DNA from 3 places in the Azoarcus sp. DD4 genome. Region 1 is predicted to be linked to each of the others. Evidence: predicted binding sites of a transcription regulator. Region 1 holds the regulator's gene; each other region holds the start of a gene.
What was found. The regulator FNR, encoded in region 1, switches genes on or off when oxygen is low (the NO sensors DNR and NnrR bind a similar motif). The targets are predictions, from matches to a motif close to TTGANCTAGNTCAA.
Positions count from the first base shown of each region.

Region 2: a site for FNR is predicted at 3,816-3,829, ahead of CJ010_RS14410 (amine dehydrogenase large subunit). Genes of this name have one in related genera too.
Region 3: a site for FNR is predicted at 1,711-1,724, ahead of coxB (cytochrome c oxidase subunit II). Genes of this name have one in related genera too.

Region 1 is NZ_CP022958.1:1,806,954-1,813,529, reverse strand. It holds gene CJ010_RS08525 (sulfite exporter TauE/SafE family protein) at 1-127, opposite strand, end outside; gene hemN (oxygen-independent coproporphyrinogen III oxidase) at 214-1,605, opposite strand; gene fnr (fumarate/nitrate reduction transcriptional regulator Fnr) at 1,717-2,457, shown strand; gene CJ010_RS08510 (alpha/beta hydrolase) at 2,493-4,226, opposite strand; gene CJ010_RS08505 (MBL fold metallo-hydrolase RNA specificity domain-containing protein) at 4,315-5,724, opposite strand; gene CJ010_RS08500 (universal stress protein) at 5,852-6,295, shown strand; tRNA gene CJ010_RS08495 (tRNA-Arg) at 6,487-6,563, shown strand.
Region 2 is NZ_CP022958.1:3,123,268-3,129,843, reverse strand. It holds gene CJ010_RS14430 (amino acid ABC transporter permease) at 1-310, opposite strand, end outside; gene CJ010_RS14425 (transporter substrate-binding domain-containing protein) at 383-1,201, opposite strand; gene CJ010_RS14420 (FadR/GntR family transcriptional regulator) at 1,250-1,930, opposite strand; gene CJ010_RS14415 (helix-turn-helix domain-containing protein) at 2,333-3,325, opposite strand; gene CJ010_RS14410 (amine dehydrogenase large subunit) at 3,927-5,081, shown strand; gene CJ010_RS14405 (MauE/DoxX family redox-associated membrane protein) at 5,081-5,632, shown strand; gene mauD (methylamine dehydrogenase accessory protein MauD) at 5,629-6,231, shown strand; gene CJ010_RS14395 (methylamine dehydrogenase light chain) at 6,253-6,576, shown strand, end outside.
Region 3 is NZ_CP022958.1:4,392,425-4,399,000, reverse strand. It holds gene CJ010_RS20280 (Na/Pi cotransporter family protein) at 1-1,008, shown strand, start outside; gene rfaE2 (D-glycero-beta-D-manno-heptose 1-phosphate adenylyltransferase) at 1,071-1,562, shown strand; gene coxB (cytochrome c oxidase subunit II) at 1,972-3,111, shown strand; gene ctaD (cytochrome c oxidase subunit I) at 3,217-4,794, shown strand; gene CJ010_RS20260 (cytochrome c oxidase assembly protein) at 4,990-5,574, shown strand; gene CJ010_RS20255 (DUF2970 domain-containing protein) at 5,567-5,761, shown strand; gene CJ010_RS20250 (cytochrome c oxidase subunit 3) at 5,828-6,576, shown strand, end outside.

The DNA.
Region 1 (6,576 bases):
GACGGCTTTCCGCTGGCGTACGTACCTGTACGCTGAGTGCCCCGACAATGCCGCCGCACATGCTGACGCAGTGAGTGCCGCCGAGAAGACCAATCAGGAATACCGCAAAGTAGCCGGTTTCAGGCATGGGAAAATCTTGAACGCCCGCGAAAGGCGCGGCTCGAGCAGCAAGGAGAAGCCTGCATTCTACGCTCCCCGCTGCTCCGGCCGCACTCAGATCACGCGGGAATAGCGGGCCCGCTCGCGATCAGCGCGCAGGTAGCGATCGAACACCATGGCAATTCCGCGCACCAGCATCCGCCCTGCCGGCAACACGCTGATCCAGTCGCCCTCTACCTTGAGCAATCCCGCCGCCTCCATCTCCTTGAGATCCGCCAGCTCGTCGGCAAAATACTCGCGGAAGTCGATGAGGTGGGCGATCTCGATGGACTGCATCGACAGCTCGAAATGGCACATCAATGCCTGGATTACAGAACGCCGCAGCAGGTCGTCGGCAGTCAGTTCGATGCCACGCAATACCGGTAGCTCGTCACGATCCAGCACGTCATAGTATTCGTCCAGCGTCTTCACGTTCTGCGAATAGACCGGACCGATCTTCCCGATCGCCGACACACCGAACGCGAGCAGATCGCACTCGGCCTGGGTCGAATAACCCTGGAAGTTGCGGTGCAGCCGGCCCTGCCGCTGGGCGACGGTAAGCTCGTCGTCGGGTTTGGCGAAGTGATCCATCCCGATGTAGACGTAGCCGGCCTCGGTCAGACGGCGGATGGCGAGTTGCAGGATCTGCAGCTTCGCATCGGCACTCGGCATGTCGCTCTGGAGGATGCGGCGCTGCGGTTTGAACAGTCCGGGGAGATGAGCGTAACTGTAGAGCGAGATACGGTCCGGCGAGATGTCCAGCACCTGCTCAAGCGTGCGGTTGAAGCTGATCACGTTCTGCTTGGGCAGGCCGTAGATAAGGTCCATGCTAACCGACTTGAAGCCGGTGGCGCGGGCCGCTTCGATCACCAGGCGCGTCTCTTCGACGCTTTGCACCCGGTTGACCGCGCGCTGCACGTCTTCGGCGAAGTCCTGCACGCCGACGCTCATACGGTTGAACCCCAGGGTGGCCAACAATTCGACCGTGTCGAAATCGACTTTGCGTGGGTCGACCTCGATCGAATACTCGCCGTTGGGCACCAGATTGAAATGCGCCCGCACCGAATCCATCAACTGTCGCAGTTCCTCGTGCGACAGGAAGGTGGGCGTGCCGCCGCCGAGGTGCAACTGGGTGACCTGGCGGCTGCCACCGAGCGCGGCAGCCTGCATCTCGATCTCCTTGGCCAGATATTTCAAGTATTTGGCCGAACGCCCGTGATCCTTGGTGATGATCTTGTTGCAGGCACAGTAGTAGCAGATCGTGTTACAGAACGGGATGTGGAAGTATAATGACAGCGGTCGGCTAACCCCGCCAACCGCCCGTCTGGCCAACCAATCCTGCAAAGCCCTCGCATCGAACGCTTCGACAAAACGATCGGCCGTCGGATACGAGGTATAACGCGGTCCGTTGATGTCGAACCTGCGTATGAGTTGCGGATCGAAGATGAGGTCTGTGTGGGCGTTCATGATCGTGCTGCGGCAATGTGTGCCGAACAATGGCAGAAAGCCGGCGTTTTGTGGTTGACTTGGATCAACGCGACGATCCTCCTACAAACTCGGAGCAAGTGTATCGTGCAGATGAAGGCAGCAGTGCCGATTACTGTAGCAGGACTCAAGACGGCCTGTTCCCAATGCAACCTGGTGGAACTCTGCCTCCCCTTCGGGATGACCGAAAACGAGATCGACCGGCTTGACGAGCTGGTCGGCGCACGACGCAAGATCAAGCGTCAGCAACATCTGTATCGGGCTGGCGATCCCTTCGAAGCAATCTACGCGATCCGCGCCGGTTCGTTCAAGACGGATGTGCTGCTCGAAGATGGCCGGGACCAGGTCACCGGCTTCCAGATGACCGGCGAAATCATCGGCCTGGACGGCATCAGCAACGAAGTTCACTCCTGCAACGCGATCGCGCTGGAAGACAGCGAGGTTTGCGTGATCGCCTATGCGAAGCTGGAGGAACTGTCGCGTGAAATCGAGGGCCTGCAGCACCAGTTCCACAAGGTGATGAGCCGCGAGATCGTGCGCGACCACGGCGTGATGATGCTGCTTGGATCCATGCGGGCCGAAGAGCGCCTCGCCGCCTTTCTGCTGAACATGTCGCAGCGCTTTACTGCGCGCGGCTTCTCCGCTGCAGAATTCCACCTGCGCATGACGCGCGAGGAAATCGGCTCCTATCTCGGGCTCAAACTCGAGACCGTCTCCCGTGCCTTCTCGCGCTTCCAGGACGAAGGGCTGGTTGCTGTCCAGCAGAAACACATTCGTATCCTCGACAGTGCCGGCCTCAAGAAACTGATCCAGCACCAGTCAGCCTGCCGCTGACGGCCGCGGGCCAGCCACCCCGGCCGTTGTCGCACTCAGCGCTCCAGCACGTAGGTGCCCGGTGCCGGAGCCAGTTGGGGAAAGACATCCGAGGCAGCCGGCCGCGCGTCGACCAGCGCCCCTGCACGGGGTTTCAACCACTGCATCCAGTCCTCCCACCAGCTCCCCTGATGCTGTTCGGCGCGTTCCAGCCATGCGTCCGCGCTTTCGGATCGATGCGCCTCGGCGACCCGGAAGCTCCGCTTTGGCGGTTTGACCACAGGATTGACGATGCCGAGGATGTGACCCGAACTCGATAGCACATAGCGCTTTGGTCCTATGACCAGATTGTTCACCCTGAAGGTCTCGGCCCAGGGCGCAATGTGGTCATCCTCGGCTGCTACCGCGTAAAGCGGTTGAGTGATCATTCCCAGGTCCAGGGGCTCGCCCGCAACCACCAGTGCATCCTTCTGTACCAGCCTGTTGTGCAGATAGAGTTCGCGCAGGTACCACGCATGCATCGCGTACGGCATGCGCGTTGTATCCATGTTCCAGTACAGCACGTCGAACGGTGGAGGCGTCTCGCCGTAGAGCCAGCCATGCACCACGTAATGCCAGATCAGACTGTTGGAACGCAACAGACGGAACGCCGAAGCCATCTCCTTGCCGTCGAGAAAGCCCTTGCGCGCCATGCCGTCGGTCAGGTAGCGAATGCTTGCCTCATCGATGAAGACCTCTATATCGCCCGGCTTGCGAAAATCGACCAGGGTGGTGAACAAGGTCCAGTCCGCAACAGGCACCGCATCTTCGGCGAAATGGCGGTTCGCCCAGGCCATGTACATGCTCAGCGCCGTACCGCCGATGCAGTAACCGGCTGCGTGGACCTTGTCCGCTCCGGTGAAGGCACGCGCCGCCTCCACCGCGGCATGCACTCCCTTCATCAGGTAATCGTCGAACCGGTAATCCCGCATTGCAGCGTCGGGGTTCTTCCAGCTCGTGATGAATACGTCCAGCCCCCGATCGAGCAGAAAACGGATCATGCTCTTCTTCGGCACAAGGTCGAGGATGTAGAACTTGTTAATCCAGGGCGTAACGATCACCACCGGTTCGGCATGCACCTTGGGCTGCGTCGGAGCATAGTGAATTAGCTCGAGCAGTTCGTTGCGAAACACCACCGCCCCAGGAGTCGTCGCGAGATTCTCGCCAACAGTGAAATCGTCCGGATTGGTCATTCGGACATTGCCGCTCCGAAGATCCTCGAGCAGGTTGTGCAGGCCTTGAGCCAGACTCTCGCCCCGCGTCTCGACTGCCTTGCGCAAGGCAACCGGATTGGTCCACAGGAAATTGGTCGGAGCCACCGCGTTGAGCCATTTCCGCCACCAGAACGCCGCCCGTCTGCGCTCCTTGCCCGACAGCCCCGGAGTGTCGTAGAGCATATCCTGCATGTGGTGGGTCAGCGCCAGGTACCACTCCTTGGTGAGATCCCAAGTCGGCGAGTCGGTCCAAACCGGATCGGAAAAACGGGCATCGTCGACGTTCGGACGGATAGGATCCTCGCCCGCCAGGCCCACAACGCGGTTCCAGGTGTGCCACTGCAAACGCCACAGGTCGCTCGACAAGCGCGCAAACCGCTCCGCGAGTTCCTGCGGATGTGAAAGCCACGCCAGCTGCGCGTGGACAATGGGCGCAGCCATGCCGAGCGGATCGAACGTACCTTCCACCAGTTCGTGCAGCTGCTGCGCCGTCCGCCTTACAGCCAGGCCGGGATCGAGCCGATCAATCTTCTTCATGTTTCACCCTGGAAATGATGGGATCCTGCCTTCGGTCATCCGTCCTGATTCTGCCACTACCCGCCAGCGCAGCAACCATGAATAACGATTAGCACAATTCGTATCGCGTCCCGCGCTGCGACAAGACAGGAGACGGCCAACCGAGCCGATGTTCGATGGCTTTGGCAAATGCAGCCGAGGCGCCGGCCTCGCCGTGTACGATAAACGTCTGACGCGGCGGCCTGGAAAAATGCGCCAGCCAGGCGAGCAAGGCGGGCTGATCGGCATGAGCCGACAGACCACCTATTGTATGAACGCTCGCCTTGACCGGAATGCGCTCACCAAAGATTGTTACCGCCCGTGCGCCATCCACGAGGCGCCTCCCCAACGTTCCAGCAGCCTGGAATCCCGTCATCACAATGGCGCAAGCGCTACGTCCAAGGTTGTAGCGCAGGTGGTGCTTGATCCGGCCGGCATCGCACATGCCACTCGCCGAGACGATAACCAGACCAGAGGGGCGACTGTTCAGCGCCATGGACTCCTCTACGTCCTGCACAAAACGTACTTTGAAGCGATCTGCATGACGTTGAGACCATGCAAAGAGCTCACGGCTCTCGGCGTCCCAAAGCCCCTCATGTCGCACCGTCAATTCGGTCACCGCCGACGCCATCGGCGAATCGACGACGACCTCAAGCGGATCCATCTTCCCTTCACGTACGAGTTTGGCAAGCACGAACAACAATTCCTGAGTACGGCCCACCGCGAACGCCGGAATGATGACATTCCCGCGCCTGCGTTTCAGGGTCTCGTGCACGACTGCTGCCAGTTCCTCTTCAGTCTCGCTCATCGAACGGTGGGCACGGTTACCGTAGGTGGACTCGACGCACAGAAAATCAGCCGCCCCGATGAAGGCGGGGTCACGTAGCACCGGGCGCTCAGGCTGCCCGAGATCCCCCGTCATCACCAGCCGACGCTCTCCCTTTCCTTCCACGACGGAAATTTCGAGGATCGCCGACCCTAGGATATGACCCGCATTGCGAAACACACAACGCACGCCCGGCCCTGGTTTCAACTCGACGTCGTAGTCCACCGCACGCAGACGCTGCAGACTGGCGCGAGCCTGCGCAACCGTATAGAGCGGTGCGACATCCCAACCACGTCTCGCATGGCGGGCACGCTGATGTCGATTGAGCCATTCGGCCTCCTTTTCCTGTATATGGGCCGAATCGAGCAGGATGACGCCTGCCAGGTCCACCGTAGCGGACGTCGCGTACACCGGTCCTTTGTACCCAAGGGCGATGAGTCGCGGCAACAAGCCTGCGTGGTCCAGATGAGCGTGAGTAAGAAGCACGAAATCAATCGCCGTCAGATCGAAGTCCAGCGCCCTGAGGTTCTTCAGGGGGGCGTCCCGCCCTCCCTGGAAAAGACCGCAGTCAACCAGGAAACAACCGGCCTGATGCCTAACCTGCGCGCATGAACCCGTCACCTCGCCAGCGGCACCGTGGAACGTGATATCCATGTTTCACCTCCAACGGCAGAATCGCCCACATCATCGCGACCCGGGTTGACCACGGTCAAGCGATACCCGCAGCCCCCGGTGGCTATAATCAAGTGCAGTCAACACAAATCAATCAAGGGAGCACGTTATGTTCAAGCACATTCTTGTCCCGACAGACGGATCCGCCTTGTCAGAGAGCACGGTGGCCCGTGCAGTCTCCTTTGCGCGCGACGCCGGTGCACGTATCACCTTCTTCTATGCTCAGCCAGACTTTCCGATGCCCATCTACGGCGAAGGCGCACTCATCGACCCGACCACGCCCGAGCAGTTCGCCAAATCTGCCGCGCTCGAAGCCGAGCGGATTCTCGACGCCGCCAAGTCAGCGGCAGACGCAGCAGGGGTACTTGCCGACACAGACACACTGGTGAACGAAGTCACATACGAGGCCATCATCAACGCCGCCGACCGCCATGGCTGCGACCTTATTTTCATGGCTTCGCACGGACGCCGCGGCATCGCAGGTCTGTTACTCGGCAGCGAAACACAAAAGGTGCTCACGCACAGCAAGACACCCGTACTTGTGTACCGCTGAATTGCATGTAGCTTCCCCGCCAACGCGGGAGAAATGACGGAATGAAGAAAGTCCTTGCGGTCCGCGAAAACATGAGCTAATATGCGCGCCGTTGCTGACGTTGAACAAACTTTCTCCCAGCGAGAAAGGCAGCGAAAGTAAAAATAGTTTGAAAAAGAAAATAAACGTGTTATAATTATTTTCTTAACAAAGCGCCCGTAGCTCATCTGGATAGAGTACCTGGCTACGAACCAGGGGGTAGGAGGTTCGAATCCTTCCGGGCGCGCCAATTCAGAAAAAGG
Region 2 (6,576 bases), 1.3 Mb from region 1:
AGGCGCCGAGGTTGATCACCATCGCCAGCACCGCCGCCTGCCATTCGGTCATCTTGACGCCGAGCGAGGGCAGGCCGAAGAAGATGAAGAAGAGCTGCACCAGGAAGGGCGTGTTGCGGATCACCTCCACATACACGCCGAAGATGCGGTCGAAGGGGGCGAGCTTCCAGGCGCGGCAGATGGCGCCGAGGATGCCGAGGCCGATGCCGAACACCGCGCCCACCGCGGTCAGCGCCAGGGTGAAACCGGCGCCCGACAGCAGCAGGCCGGTATTGTCGAACACCGGTGCAAAGTCGAATTGATAGGCCATCGTGGATTCCGTTGAAGGCGGATCAGAGGCATGCGCGCAGGGCCTGCGCCCCGCGCGCCCGGCGGCTTGCGCTTACAGGTCTTTCGGCAGCGGGGCGTTGAGCCAGCGCTGGGCGATGTCGTTGAGCGTGCCGTCCTGCTTGGCCTTGGCGATGATGGCGTTCACCTTGGTCATCAGCGCGGTTTCGCCCTTGGCGGTGGCAACGTAGCAGGGGGAGTTCTTGATCAGGAACTTGGCGCCGAGGCGGCGCAGCTTGGTCATGTCGTTCACCGCGGCGGCCACCACGTTGCCGGTGGCGACGAACTGCACCTGGCCGGTGAGGTAGGCGGAGATCGTCGCGTTGTTGTCCTCGAAGCGCTTGATCGTCACCTTGGGCGAGGCGATCTTGGTCAGCTCCAGGTCTTCCACCGAGCCGCGGGTCACGCCCACGGTCTTGCCGTCCAGTTCCTCGACCTTGGAGAGCTTGACGTCTTCCGGCCCGAACACGCCGTTGAAGAAGGGCGCGTAGGCGGTGGAGAAGTCGATCACCGCTTCGCGCTCCGGGTTCTTGCCCAGGCTGGAGATCACCAGGTCGGCCTTGCCGGTGGTGAGGTAGGGGATGCGGTTGGTGCTGGTCACCGGGATCAGCTCGACCTTCACGCCGAGTTCCTTGCCGATCAGGTTGGCCATGTCGATGTCGTAGCCGCGCGGCTTGAGGTCGGTGCCGACGCTGCCGAAGGGCGGGAAGTCCTGCGGCACCGCGACGCGCAGGGTGCCGGCCTTCTGCACATTGGCGAGCACGTCGGCACGGGCGTCGGTCAGGCCGATGGTAGAGGCGACGGCGATACCGGCGGCAAGGCCGAAGAGGCTGCGCAGGAAGGGGCGGCGGGTGGATTGAATGGGCTGGGACATGCTTGCTGGCTCCGTGAAGGATGAGGGGAGGGAAGGGAGTTCGGGCGTTCAGCCCGGCGGGCGGTAATCGATGCTGATGCGGCGGGCCGAGCCGCCGAGGTGGGCATGCATTGCGGCGGCAGCGGCGGCGCTGTCGCCGGCGAGGATGGCGTCGGTGATGTGGCGGTGCTCGTCGGCCGGTTCCCAGATGCTGGCGGTGCGCGAGAAGGGCAGGCGCAGGCTGTGGCTGATCTGGTCGCGGAAGTGGCGCGCGATCTCGGTGAGGCCGGGATTGCCCGAAAGCTCGGCCAGCAGCAGGTGGAATTGCAGGTCCCAGTCCGACGCCATCACCAGGTCGCCGACGTTCAGGGCTTCTTCCATGCCGCGCTGGATGGCGCTGAGGCGTTCGCGGCCGCCGTCGTCGATGCGCATCGCGGCAAGGCTGGCCCAGGCGGGTTCGATGGCCGCGCGGAATTCGATCAGCGCCTGCGGCGTCATCGTCGCCGTGCCGCGCAGCGGCAGGGAAGCGGCGCTCTGGCTGCCGCTGGTAACGAACACGCCTTTGCCGGGCTGGCTGCGCACCAGACCGAGCGCTTCCAGCGTCGAGATCGCTTCGCGCAGCGACGCGCGGCTGATGGCGAGCTGCTCGGCGAGTTCCCGCTGCGAGGGCAGGGCGGCGCCGGCGGAGAACTCTCCGTTGTTGATCCGGCGCTGCAGGGCCTGGGCGGCGATGTTGGCGATGCTGGGCATGGTCTTCCTGCTGCGGGTTACTGTTCTGACTGGTCTGACCAGTCCAACCAGTTAAGCAGGCGTCGTGCCAGATCGCCGCGCACGCGACGGGTGCCCGGATCTACAGGGATTTCGGGGAGATGACCGGTGGCCGCGAGCGGCAAGAACGCGGTGTGCGTGCATGGAGTTGGGGCGCGAAGTCCGGTCGATGAACCAGTACGGGGCGTTCAGACCACGCCTTCGACTGCGCCGGATAGGCAGTCTTTGGATCGCCCTGCGTCGGTGAGCGATGTTCGCCTTGCCGATTCGGGCTAGTGCAGGGTGGCTGGGGCGCTTCCGGCAGGGGTGCGGGCCGGGGGAGGGGGGTGTGCGGGGCGCCGGTCGTGCTGTTGCTGCGCACCAATCGGGGGCGAACCCCAGTCTTCAGCGGCCGCCGCGGGTGGTCTGGCGCAGGGTTTCCGAAGGCAGTTCGCCGAACATCGACTTGTAGTCGGCGGCGAAGTGCGACAGGTGCCAGAAGCCCCAGCGCGCGGCGATGTCGGCCACGGTGCCGACGTCGGCCGTGGCGTGCTTGAGCGCGCGGCGCACGCCGTTCAGCCGCAGCGCGCGCAGGAAACTCACCGGGTTGAGGTTGAGCACGTCCTGGAAGCTGTACTGCAGCGTGCGGCGCGACACCCGCAGCTCGGCGCAGAGGTCGGCTACGGTGATCGGTTCTTCGATGTGCTCGCGCATGTACTCGCGGGCGCGCTCCACCACCAGCTGGCGGGCATTGCCCGATGGCGGCGTGCGGCCTTCCGGCTCGTTGCCGATGGCGGCGATGATGCTGCCGAAGATCGCCTGTTCCAGCGCCTTGCGCATCGGCGCGTGGCGCAGCATGTCGGGCGTGGCGCGCAGGCTGGCCATGACCGTGCGCAGGAAGGCGCGCAGGTTTTCCGCCTGTTCCGCGCTGGAAGGGGCCACCCGGCGGTCGGCCAGTTCGGCCTCGATGTCGCGGTGCTCCACCTGCAGGGCGTAGGTGTTGAGCGCCTGTGCGTGGGTGGTGACGGCGAGGATGTCGTGGAGGCGCGGGGTACGGAAGTCGAGCTCGTCGCCGCCGCGCAGGGTGATGATGGAGTTGATGTCGAGGATTTCGCCGCAGTACCAGCCCTTGCCGTCCACTTCGAGCGGTACGCCGAAAGTACGGGAGCCTTCCCAGGCCTGGCCGGCCTCGTGGATGGACTGGTTGGTGCGTTCGCGAAAGACCTGGACGTTGTCGAACCAGTATTCCTCGAAGCTGCCGGAGAAGGTGCCGGCGGTGAGCTGATCGTAGCGCTGCTTCCAGTGTTGCAGGCAGGACGCGTGGTCGTCGGCGTCGCTGGTGTCGTGCCAGGTGGCACTGAAGGCCTGGTCGTCAGGGGACGAGGCGTAGGAAGTCATGGAAGCCGCTCTCCGCAACTGGGCGTAACGGATAAGGGCACGCATGCATCATGCCAAGCCCGAATCGGCAAGGGCATGGGCCGACCCTTGCGGGCATGCGCAAGCTTGCGGACATGTTGTGGGAGAGGGTGCCGGCACGGCGTACCCAGGCGTGACGGGCGCGCGCGGACGCCCATCGATCGCTGCCCGGTCTCCACGGGTGCGAGGGCAAGATACTTCATTTCCGTCTGTCTCCTGACCGGAAATCGGTTGCTTGTCGTTATGTGTGAGCTGCTGTTTTTTCAGCGTAATCCGATAAGCGGCCCACCGACAAGCACTTTTCTGCAATCCCGCCGGCTGGCGCGGGTGCCGTCCGCCCGAAGCGCCGAATTGGTGCATTGCAGTACCACTTTTGTGCAGGCGACGCCTTTCCCCTCGGGCTGCAAGGTTTTGCCGATTTCGGTTACCGGTCGCCGAAACCCCCGCTCCAGAATCCGTTCCACCCGCTGCTTTGACCTGGATCAAGGAACGGCGCGGACAACAAGCGCACTCGCCTTCCGGACGGACGGGCGGGTTCCGAGGATGCCGTTGCAGATGCAGCGGCCACAACAAGGAGTCAGCCGTGCTTCGACACAGCGCCCTGCGATCCTGCCTGGCTGCCGTGCTGATTGCCCTCACCGGGGCGTCGGCACAGGCCGAACTGCAGGTCGAAATTCCCAAGGTGGCGGAAATGCCGCCCGCCAACCCCTACCGCATCTACCTGTCGGACGTTTCCATCGGCCACATCGTCGACGGTCGCCTGCATGTGATCGACGGCGACAGCATGCGCTACCTCGGCGTGGTCGCCACCGCCTACGCCGGGCAGGCCATCGTGTCGCCCGACCGCAAGGAAATCTACGTCGCCACCACCTACTACTCGCGCCTGTCGTCGGGCGAACGCACCGACACGGTGGACATCCACGACGCGCAGACGCTGACCAAGACGGGCGAGATCATCATCCCGCCCATCCACGCCCAGGCGCTGCACTACAAGGGCACCATCCGCGCCTCGGCCGACGGCCGCTGGCTCTATGTGCTCAACGCCACCCCGGCGATCTCGGTGACGGTGGTCGATCTCAAGGAGAAGAAGGTCGCCTCGCAGGTCGATATTCCCGGCTGCTGGATCCTCCTGCCGGCGGCGAGCGTGTCCAACCGCTTCTCCACTGTCTGCGGCGACGGCACCCTGCTCACCGTCACCCACGACGACAAGGGCCAGTCGGTCGATCAGCAGAAGAGCGCGGTGTTCTTCAATCCGGACGCCGACCCCATCTTCATCCACGGCGAGCAGGACGGCGACACCTACCGCTTCGTCTCCTACGGCGGCGACCTCTACACCGCCAATGTAGGCGGCGCGGTGGCGAGCTTCGAACCGAAGTGGTCGCTGCTCACCGACAAGGAGCGCAAGGCCGGCTGGCGTCCCGGCGGCTACCAGCTGCTCGCCCAGCACAACGCCAGCGGCCGCGTCTTCGTCGGCATGCACGACGGCGCCAAGGTCGGTAGCCACAAGTTCCCCGCCAAGGAAATCTGGGGCTTCGACCTCAAGACCAAGAAGCGCATCACCCGCGCGCCGGGCAACAACGCGATCGCGATGGCGGTAAGCCAGGGCGACAAGCCGCGCCTGTTCGCCTACGACGGCCTCAAGGCGGCGATCGCCTCCTACGACGCTTCCGGCCCGCTCAAGCTCATCCGCCGCATGGAAGGCGTGGGCGAAACGCCGTCGCTGATGGAGCTGCACTGATGGACGCGCTCGCACTCGACCCGGTGCTGGCGCGCACCTGCGGGGCGGCGCTGGCGGTGATCCTGGTGCTGGGCGCGTGGCAGAAGCTGCGCGACCTGGCGGTGTTCGAAGCCTCGGTGGAGCTCTACCGCCTGTTGCCGGAACGCCTGGTGCCGCTGTTCGCCCGGTTGTTCCCGGTGGTGGAGGCGGTGGCCGGCATGGCGCTGCTGTTCGACACCACCCGCGCGGCGGGCCTCGTGCTCGGCCTGCTGGTGCTGGGCGCGGCGACCGCCGGGGTGGCGATCAATGTCGCCCGCGGCCACACCGAAATCGATTGCGGCTGCGGCGGCGCCGAAGGCCACACCCGGCTGTCGTGGGCGCTGGTGGTGCGCAATGCCGTGCTGCTCGCGCTGCTCGTACTCGGCGCCCAGTTGGGTAATGAGCGCGGCCTGGTCTGGATCGACTACCTCTCCGTTGCCGGCGGCACGCTGATGCTGCTCACCCTCTACGCGGCGGCCAACCAGCTGCTCGCCAACCACCCCCATCTCGCCCAAATGAGGAGCGGATCATGAATGAAGCCCTGATGATTTCGAACGTCCTGCTGTGGATCGCGGTGCTCGCCGCGCTGGTCGGCCTGTTCGCCCTTGCGCGCCAGATCGGCGTGCTCTACGAGCGGGTCGCGCCGATGGGCGCGCTGATGCTCGACACCGGCCCGCAGGTGGGCGAAGCCGCCCCGGTGTTCGACCTGCCGCACATCGTCAATGTGCGCGAGCGCGTCTCGCTCGGCCTGCCGGGCGACAAGAGCACGCTGCTGTTCTTCCTGTCGCCGACCTGCCCGGTGTGCAAGAAGCTGCTGCCCATCCTGCGCTCGGCCAACCAGTCCGAACGCAGCTGGCTGCGCGTGGTGCTGACCTCCGACGGCGAGCAGCCCGAGCACCTCGCCTTCTACGACAAGGCCGGCCTGCAGGACTTCCCCTACGTGCTGTCGCGCGAACTGGGCATCGCCTACCGCGTCGCCAAGCTGCCCTACGCGGTGCTCATCAACGAACAGGGCCGCATCGCCGCCAAGGGCCTGGTGAATTCCCGCGAACAGCTGGAAAGCCTCTTCACCGCCAAGGAGCTGGGCGTGGCTTCGGTGCAGGCCTACCTCGAACAACCCGGCCGCGCCTGACCGAGAGAAGGAGAACGAACGATGAAATGGCTGGATGAATTCTTCGAGCGCAAGACGCGCAAGGTGGCGCAGAGCGCCTCCCGGCGCAGCGCGCTGATCGGCATCGGCAAGCTGCTGGTGGGCTCGGCCTTCGTGCTGCCGGTGCTGCCCTTCGACCGCACCGCCCAGGCAGCCGGCGCGGCGATGAAGAAGGCCGGCGGCAAGGCGCCGACCGACGAGGATTGCGAATACTGGCGCTACTGCGCGCAGGACGGCTACCTGTGCAACTGCTGCGGCGGCACCGCGTCGAGCTGCCCGCCGGGCACCGAGGCCTCCAAGGTGTCGTGGATCGGCACCTGCCACAAC
Region 3 (6,576 bases), 2.6 Mb from region 1:
CTGGTGATCGGCACCAACATCGGCACCACCTTCACCGCCATCCTGTCGGCGGTGGGTGCCACCTCGAACGCCCGCAGGCTCGCCGCCGCGCATGTGTTTTTCAATCTGGTCACCGGGGCCGTGGCGCTCGTGCTGCTACCGGTGCTGATCGGTCTGCTCGGGGTGTTGAGGACGTGGTTCGGACAGCCGGCGACGCCTGCGGTGATGATTGCGCTGTTCCACTCGGTGTTCAATGTGCTCGGCGTGCTGCTCATGGCGGTGGCTGCGAACTGGCTGCTGGCTTGGCTGGGGCGTCATTTCCGCACCCGCGAGGAAGAACTGGGCAAACCGCAGTTTCTCGACGCCGGCACCGCGTCCATGCCCTATCTGGCCCTGCGCGCACTGCGCATGGAGCTTGGCCGCACCCAGACGCTGGCAACCGAATGCCTGCTGGCCGTGAGCGCGCCGAATGCGGACGAGGCCGGCGTGATCCGGCGCGATCAGGTGTTGTCCCCGCTCGCCCGGGCGATCTCGACCTATGCGGAGCGTCTCAATGTACAGGTGGTGCCGCCGGGGCTCTCGGATCGGCTCGCGCGCAGCCTGCGGGTGCTGCAGTACCAGCAGACGGTGGTGGAGTGCTGTCGGCTGGGCGTGGCGCTGGGCACTCGATTGGGGGCCATGCAGGCCACCCATCTGGCCGACGCGGCCTACGCCTTCACCGTTTCGATCGATGCCCTCGCGCATGCCGCCGATTGTTCGCAGGCCGGTTTTACGGCGGCGGGGGTGGAAGCGGCTCTGGCTGCGGCCGAGGCCGACTACCTGCACCTGAAGGAGTCGCTGCTGACCGCAGGCGCGCATGCACAGATGAGCATACGCGACATGCAGGACAGGCTGCGTCATGCGAGCCTGCTGCGTCGTGCCGCCGAACAGGCCGCGAAGGCCGCTCGCCATCTGTCCGCGCTCGACGAAGGCGAGGCTACGCCGCCCGACCTGCCGGGCGCGGATTTCGAGCCGTTGCCGGCGGCCTGACCGGGCGTATGCGGCGGCGAGGTAGAATGCCACCGCTTTCCGCCACCGATCGATCAGCCCCGATGAAGACCTATTCCCGCCCGGATTTCGAACGCAAGATCTGCCCGCCCGAGGCGCTCGCAAAGCGCGCTGCCGAACTGCCGCGGCCGCTGGTGTTCACCAATGGCTGCTTCGACATCCTGCATCGCGGTCATGTCACCTATCTCGCCCAGGCCCGTGCGTTGGGCGCGGCCATGGTGGTGGCGCTCAATACCGATGCCTCGGTGCGGCGCCTCGGCAAGGGCGAGGACAGGCCGATGAATCCGCTGGAGGACAGGCTGGCGGTGATGGCCGCGCTCGGTTGCGTGGATCTCGTCACCTGGTTCGACGAGGACACGCCGATCGCCCGCATCCTGGAGGCGAAGCCCGAGGTGCTGGTGAAGGGCGGCGACTGGGCGCCGGATCGCATCGTCGGTGCGGCCGAGGTGCGCGGCTGGGGCGGCGCGGTGCATTCCATCCCGTTCGAGGTCGAGCGTTCGACCACCGCCCTGATCGAACGCATCCGCAAGGCTTGAGGCCGTCGGTCCAGGCGGGCTACGGCCGTGCGCAAGTCGCTACACGGCGTGCATTGCATTGCAGCAAATAGGGCTGCGGGAAAACCCTGAACGTGCGGCGAGCGCCCTTTTTGGCGGTCGTCTTTAGCGTATTTTGCGCTGCAGCATATTGATTTGGATCAAAAATCCTGGTTGCGGCGGTCAAATTCGCTATGGCATGATCGATGCAACTGAGCGGTGAGCCCCGCATAAGCAGAACGCAAATCCAGAGGGCATCCGCATACAGGCATCGTTCCGGCCAACGGCCGGACCATGGCAGACATCGGAGCGTGGAGGAGACCTCGTCCGTTGTAGCGCCCGGGATGCACTTGCATCCCGGGCGACCATGGCCCGAGGCGTCAGGTCGAAACTGCATACCTCGGGGGTGACCATGGGTCGTGCCGTTCGAAGTGCAGCGTACGCCTCACCGCTTTTCCTGCTGCTGCAGCCAGCCTTCGCTGCAGTCGAAACCAGCCGCTACAACCTCCAGCCGCCGGTCACCGATATCGCCACAGAGATCTACAGCATGCACACGCTGATGCTGATCCTGTGCCTGGTGATCTTCATCGGCGTGTTCGGCGTGATGTTCTGGTCCGTCATCCACCATCGCAAGTCGCGCGGCGTCACCGCTGCCCATTTTCACGAGAACACCGCGGTCGAGATCGCCTGGACCATCGTGCCGGTGCTGATCCTGCTCGGCATGGCCTGGCCGGCCACCAAGACGGTGATCGCGATGAAGGACACCTCCAATCCCGACATCACCATCAAGGCCACCGGCTACCAGTGGAAGTGGGGCTACGACTATCTGCAGGGCGAGGGCGAGGGCATCCGCTTCCTGTCTGCGTCGTCTACCCCGCGCGACCAGATCGAGGGCTCGGCGCCCAAGGGCGATGCCTATCTGGTGGAAGTGGATAACCCTGTCGTGGTGCCGGCAGGCAAGAAGATCCGCATCCTCACCACCGCGAACGACGTCATCCATGCATGGTGGATACCCGCTTTCGGCGTCAAGCAGGACGCCATTCCCGGCTTCATCCGTGACGCCTGGTTCAAGACCGACAAGGAAGGCGTCTATCGCGGCAATTGTGCCGAACTGTGCGGGCGCGACCACGGTTTCATGCCCATCGAGGTGCATGTCGTTTCCGCCGAGAAGTACACCGCCTGGGTAGCCGAGCAAAAGGCCAGGGCCGGTGCCGCTGCAGCCGACGACAGTCGTGAGTGGCCGCTGGCCGAACTGGTGGCGCGCGGGCGGAAGGTATTCGCCGCCAACTGTGCCGCCTGCCACCAGGAGAACGGCAAGGGCTTGCCGCCGGCCTTTCCGCCGCTGGACGGTTCCACGGTGGTGCTGGGCGAGAAGACCGGTCAGATCGACGTGGTGCTGCACGGCCGGCCGGGGACCGCGATGGCGGCCTTCGGCGCGCAGCTTTCGGACGCGGACCTTGCCGCGGTGATCACCTATACCCGCAACAGCTGGAGCAATGCGACCGGCGAGGCGGTGCAACCGGCGGACGTCAAGGCCGGACGCAAAGGCTGAGGTCGCCGCGGCGACCAGGCCGCGGTGCCGATTGGATGTCGGGGGTGAGATGGGAGGCCTGGCCTCCCGCCGTCGCACCCCGTGCGTATCGAGGAGGAGTCCCGCATGGCCGCTGTCACCCCGGACCAGCTGCACGATCATCATCATGCGCCGACCGGCCTGATGCGCTGGATCACCACCACCAATCACAAGGACATCGGCACGATGTACCTCGTGTTCAGCTTCATCATGTTCCTGTCCGGGGGCGTGATGGCGCTCACCATCCGGGCCGAACTCTTCCAGCCCGGCCTGCAGGTGGTGCAGCCCGAGTTCTTCAACCAGCTCACCACCATGCACGGCCTGGTGATGGTGTTCGGCGCGATCATGCCGGCCTTCGTCGGCTTCGCCAACTGGATGATCCCGCTGATGATAGGCGCGTCCGACATGGCCTTCGCGCGGATGAACAACTGGAGCTTCTGGCTGCTGCCGCCGGCGGCCATCCTGCTGATCGGCTCCTTCTTCGCGCCGGGCGGCGCCACGGCGGCCGGCTGGACGCTCTACGCGCCGCTGTCGGTGCAGATGGGCATGGGCATGGACATGGCGATCTTCGCCGTTCACATCATGGGCCTGTCGTCCATCATGGGTGCGATCAACATCGTGGTCACCATCCTCAACATGCGCGCACCCGGCATGACGATGATGAAGATGCCGCTGTTCTGCTGGACCTGGCTGATCACCGCCTACCTGCTGATCGCGGTGATGCCGGTGCTGGCCGGCGCGGTGACCATGATCCTGACCGACCGCCACTTCGGCACCAGCTTCTTCAATGCCGCGGGCGGCGGCGACCCGGTGATGTACCAGCACATCTTCTGGTTCTTCGGCCATCCGGAGGTGTACATCATGATCCTCCCGGCCTTCGGCATCGTCAGCCAGATCATCCCGACCTTCGCGAGGAAGCCGCTGTTCGGCTACGCCTCGATGGTGTACGCCACCGCCTCGATCGCCATCCTGTCCTTTGTGGTGTGGGCGCACCACATGTTCACCACCGGCATGCCGGCGGCGGGGCAGCTCTTCTTCATGTACGCCACCATGTTGATTGCGGTGCCCACCGGGGTGAAGGTGTTCAACTGGATCGCCACCATGTGGCGCGGCGCCCTCAGCTTCGAGACGCCGATGCTGTGGGCTACGGGCTTCATCTTCGTGTTCACCATGGGTGGCTTCACCGGCCTGATCTGCGCGATCGCGCCGATCGACATCCAGGTGCAGGACACCTATTACGTGGTCGCCCACTTCCACTACGTGCTGGTGGCCGGCAGCCTGTTCGCGCTCTTCGCCGGCGCCTACTTCTGGCTGCCCAAATGGACCGGCCACATGCCGGACGAACGCCTGGGCAAGCTGCACTTCTGGTGCTCCATCGTGTTCTTCAACATCACCTTCTTCCCGATGCACTTCCTCGGGCTGGCCGGCATGCCGCGGCGCATTCCGGACTACGCGCTGCAGTTCGCCGACTTCAATGCGCTCGCCAGCGTCGGCGCCTTCGGCTTCGGGTTGTCGCAGCTGATCTTCCTGGTGGTGGCGGTGAAATGCGTGCGCGGCGGCGAGCGCGCCACGGCCAAGCCGTGGGACAGCGCCGAAGGGCTGGAATGGACGGTGCCGTCGCCGGCGCCGCATCACACCTTCGAACAGGCGCCGGTTGTGACATGAATGCACAGTGCGAAACGGAGTTCCTTGATCCATCGGCAAGCCACCTGACCTGAACGAAATGCCCCACACCACCGACCGCCGTCACGCCAACCGCCGCACCGCGCTGATCCATGCGGTGGTGGCGTTCGGCTTCTTCGTGGTGGTCATCCTCAAGTACAAGGTGTTCGGCCAATGAACGCCACGCCGTCGCCCGTCATGTCCTCCGCCCGCCACGCCCGGCTCGCCGCAGACAACCGGCGCCTGCTGTGGCGCCTCGGTTTGGCCGCGGTGGTGATGTTCGGCTTTGGCTTCAGCCTGGTGCCCTTCTACGAGAAAATCTGCGAAGTCACCGGCATCAACAACCTGCTCAAGGCGGATGCCGCACTCGTCAATTCCCAGGTCGACGCCAGCCGCAGCGTGCTCATCCAGTTCGACGCCAACCTGCACGACCTGCCCTGGCAGTTCCAGCCGCGCCAGCGCTCGGTGACGGTGCATCCGGGCGAACTGGTGCGGATCGACTACGAAGTCACCAACACCCGCGCCGAGACCATCACCGGGCAGGCGGTCCCGAGCTACGGGCCACAGGTGGCCGGGCAGTATTTCCGCAAGATGGATTGCTTCTGCTTCACCCAGCAGACGCTGGCGCCGGGCGAGCAACGCGTCATGCCGGTGGTTTTCGTGGTCGATCCCGAACTGCCGGCGGATGTGACCACGATCACTCTGTCCTACACCTTCTTCGAAATCCAGGGCCGCAAGCTTGTCGCGGCCGGGGCATCCGCCGATGGTGGCGGCGGTGGCTGAACGGCGTGCCGGCTTTCTGGCCACGCTGCGCGCGGTGTTGTGGTCTTTCGTCGGTGTGCGCAAGCGTCACGCCTACGATGAGGACGCGCGCACGCTGGACCCGCGCGCGGTGATCGTCGCCGGCCTGATTGCGGGGCTGATCTTCGTGCTGACGATCGTCGCGGTGGTGACGTGGGTGGTTGGCTGATAGATGCGAAACCGGGCGCAGTGCCGTCCGGGACCAGGAAAGCAGGACCAGTAACGGAGGCAGATCATGACCGAAACGCTGGAACGCTATTTCGTGCCGGAGCCGTCGAAGTTTCCCATCTTCGGCTCGGTTGCGCTGCTGCTGTTCGGCTCGGGTGCGGCGATGTGGGTGAACAAGCTTGCAGCCGGCCCCTGGATCTTCTTCGCCGGCATCGCCATCCTGGTCTATATGCTGTTCGGCTGGTTCGGCCAGGTGGTGAGGGAATCGGAATCCGGCAAATACGGCCACCAGGTAGACACCGCCTTCCGCTGGTCGATGGGCTGGTTCATCTTCTCCGAAGTGATGTTCTTCGCCGCCTTCTTCGGCGCGCTGTTCTACGTGCGCGTGCTGGCGGTGCCGTGGCTGTCGTCCGGCGACACCGAAGCCCTGCTGTGGCAAGGCTACAGCGGCGCGTGGCCCAATGCCGGCCCTAACGCCAGTGAAGCCTTCACGCCGATGGGGGCCTGGGGCATCCCGGCGATCAACACCCTGATCCTGCTCACCTCCGGGGCAACGCTCACCTGGGCGCATTACGGTCTGCTCAAGGACAAGCGCGGCCAGCTCAAGCTCGGCCTTCTGGTCACCATCCTGCTCGGTGTGGTCTTCCTGAGCCTGCAGGCCTACGAGTACCTGCATGCATATTCGGAGCTCAATCTGCGCCTCGATACCGGCATCTACGGTTCGACCTTCTTCCTGCTCACGGGCTTCCACGGCATGCATGTGACCGTCGGCGCGATCATGCTGATGGTGATGCTGGCGCGCGCGATGGCGGGGCA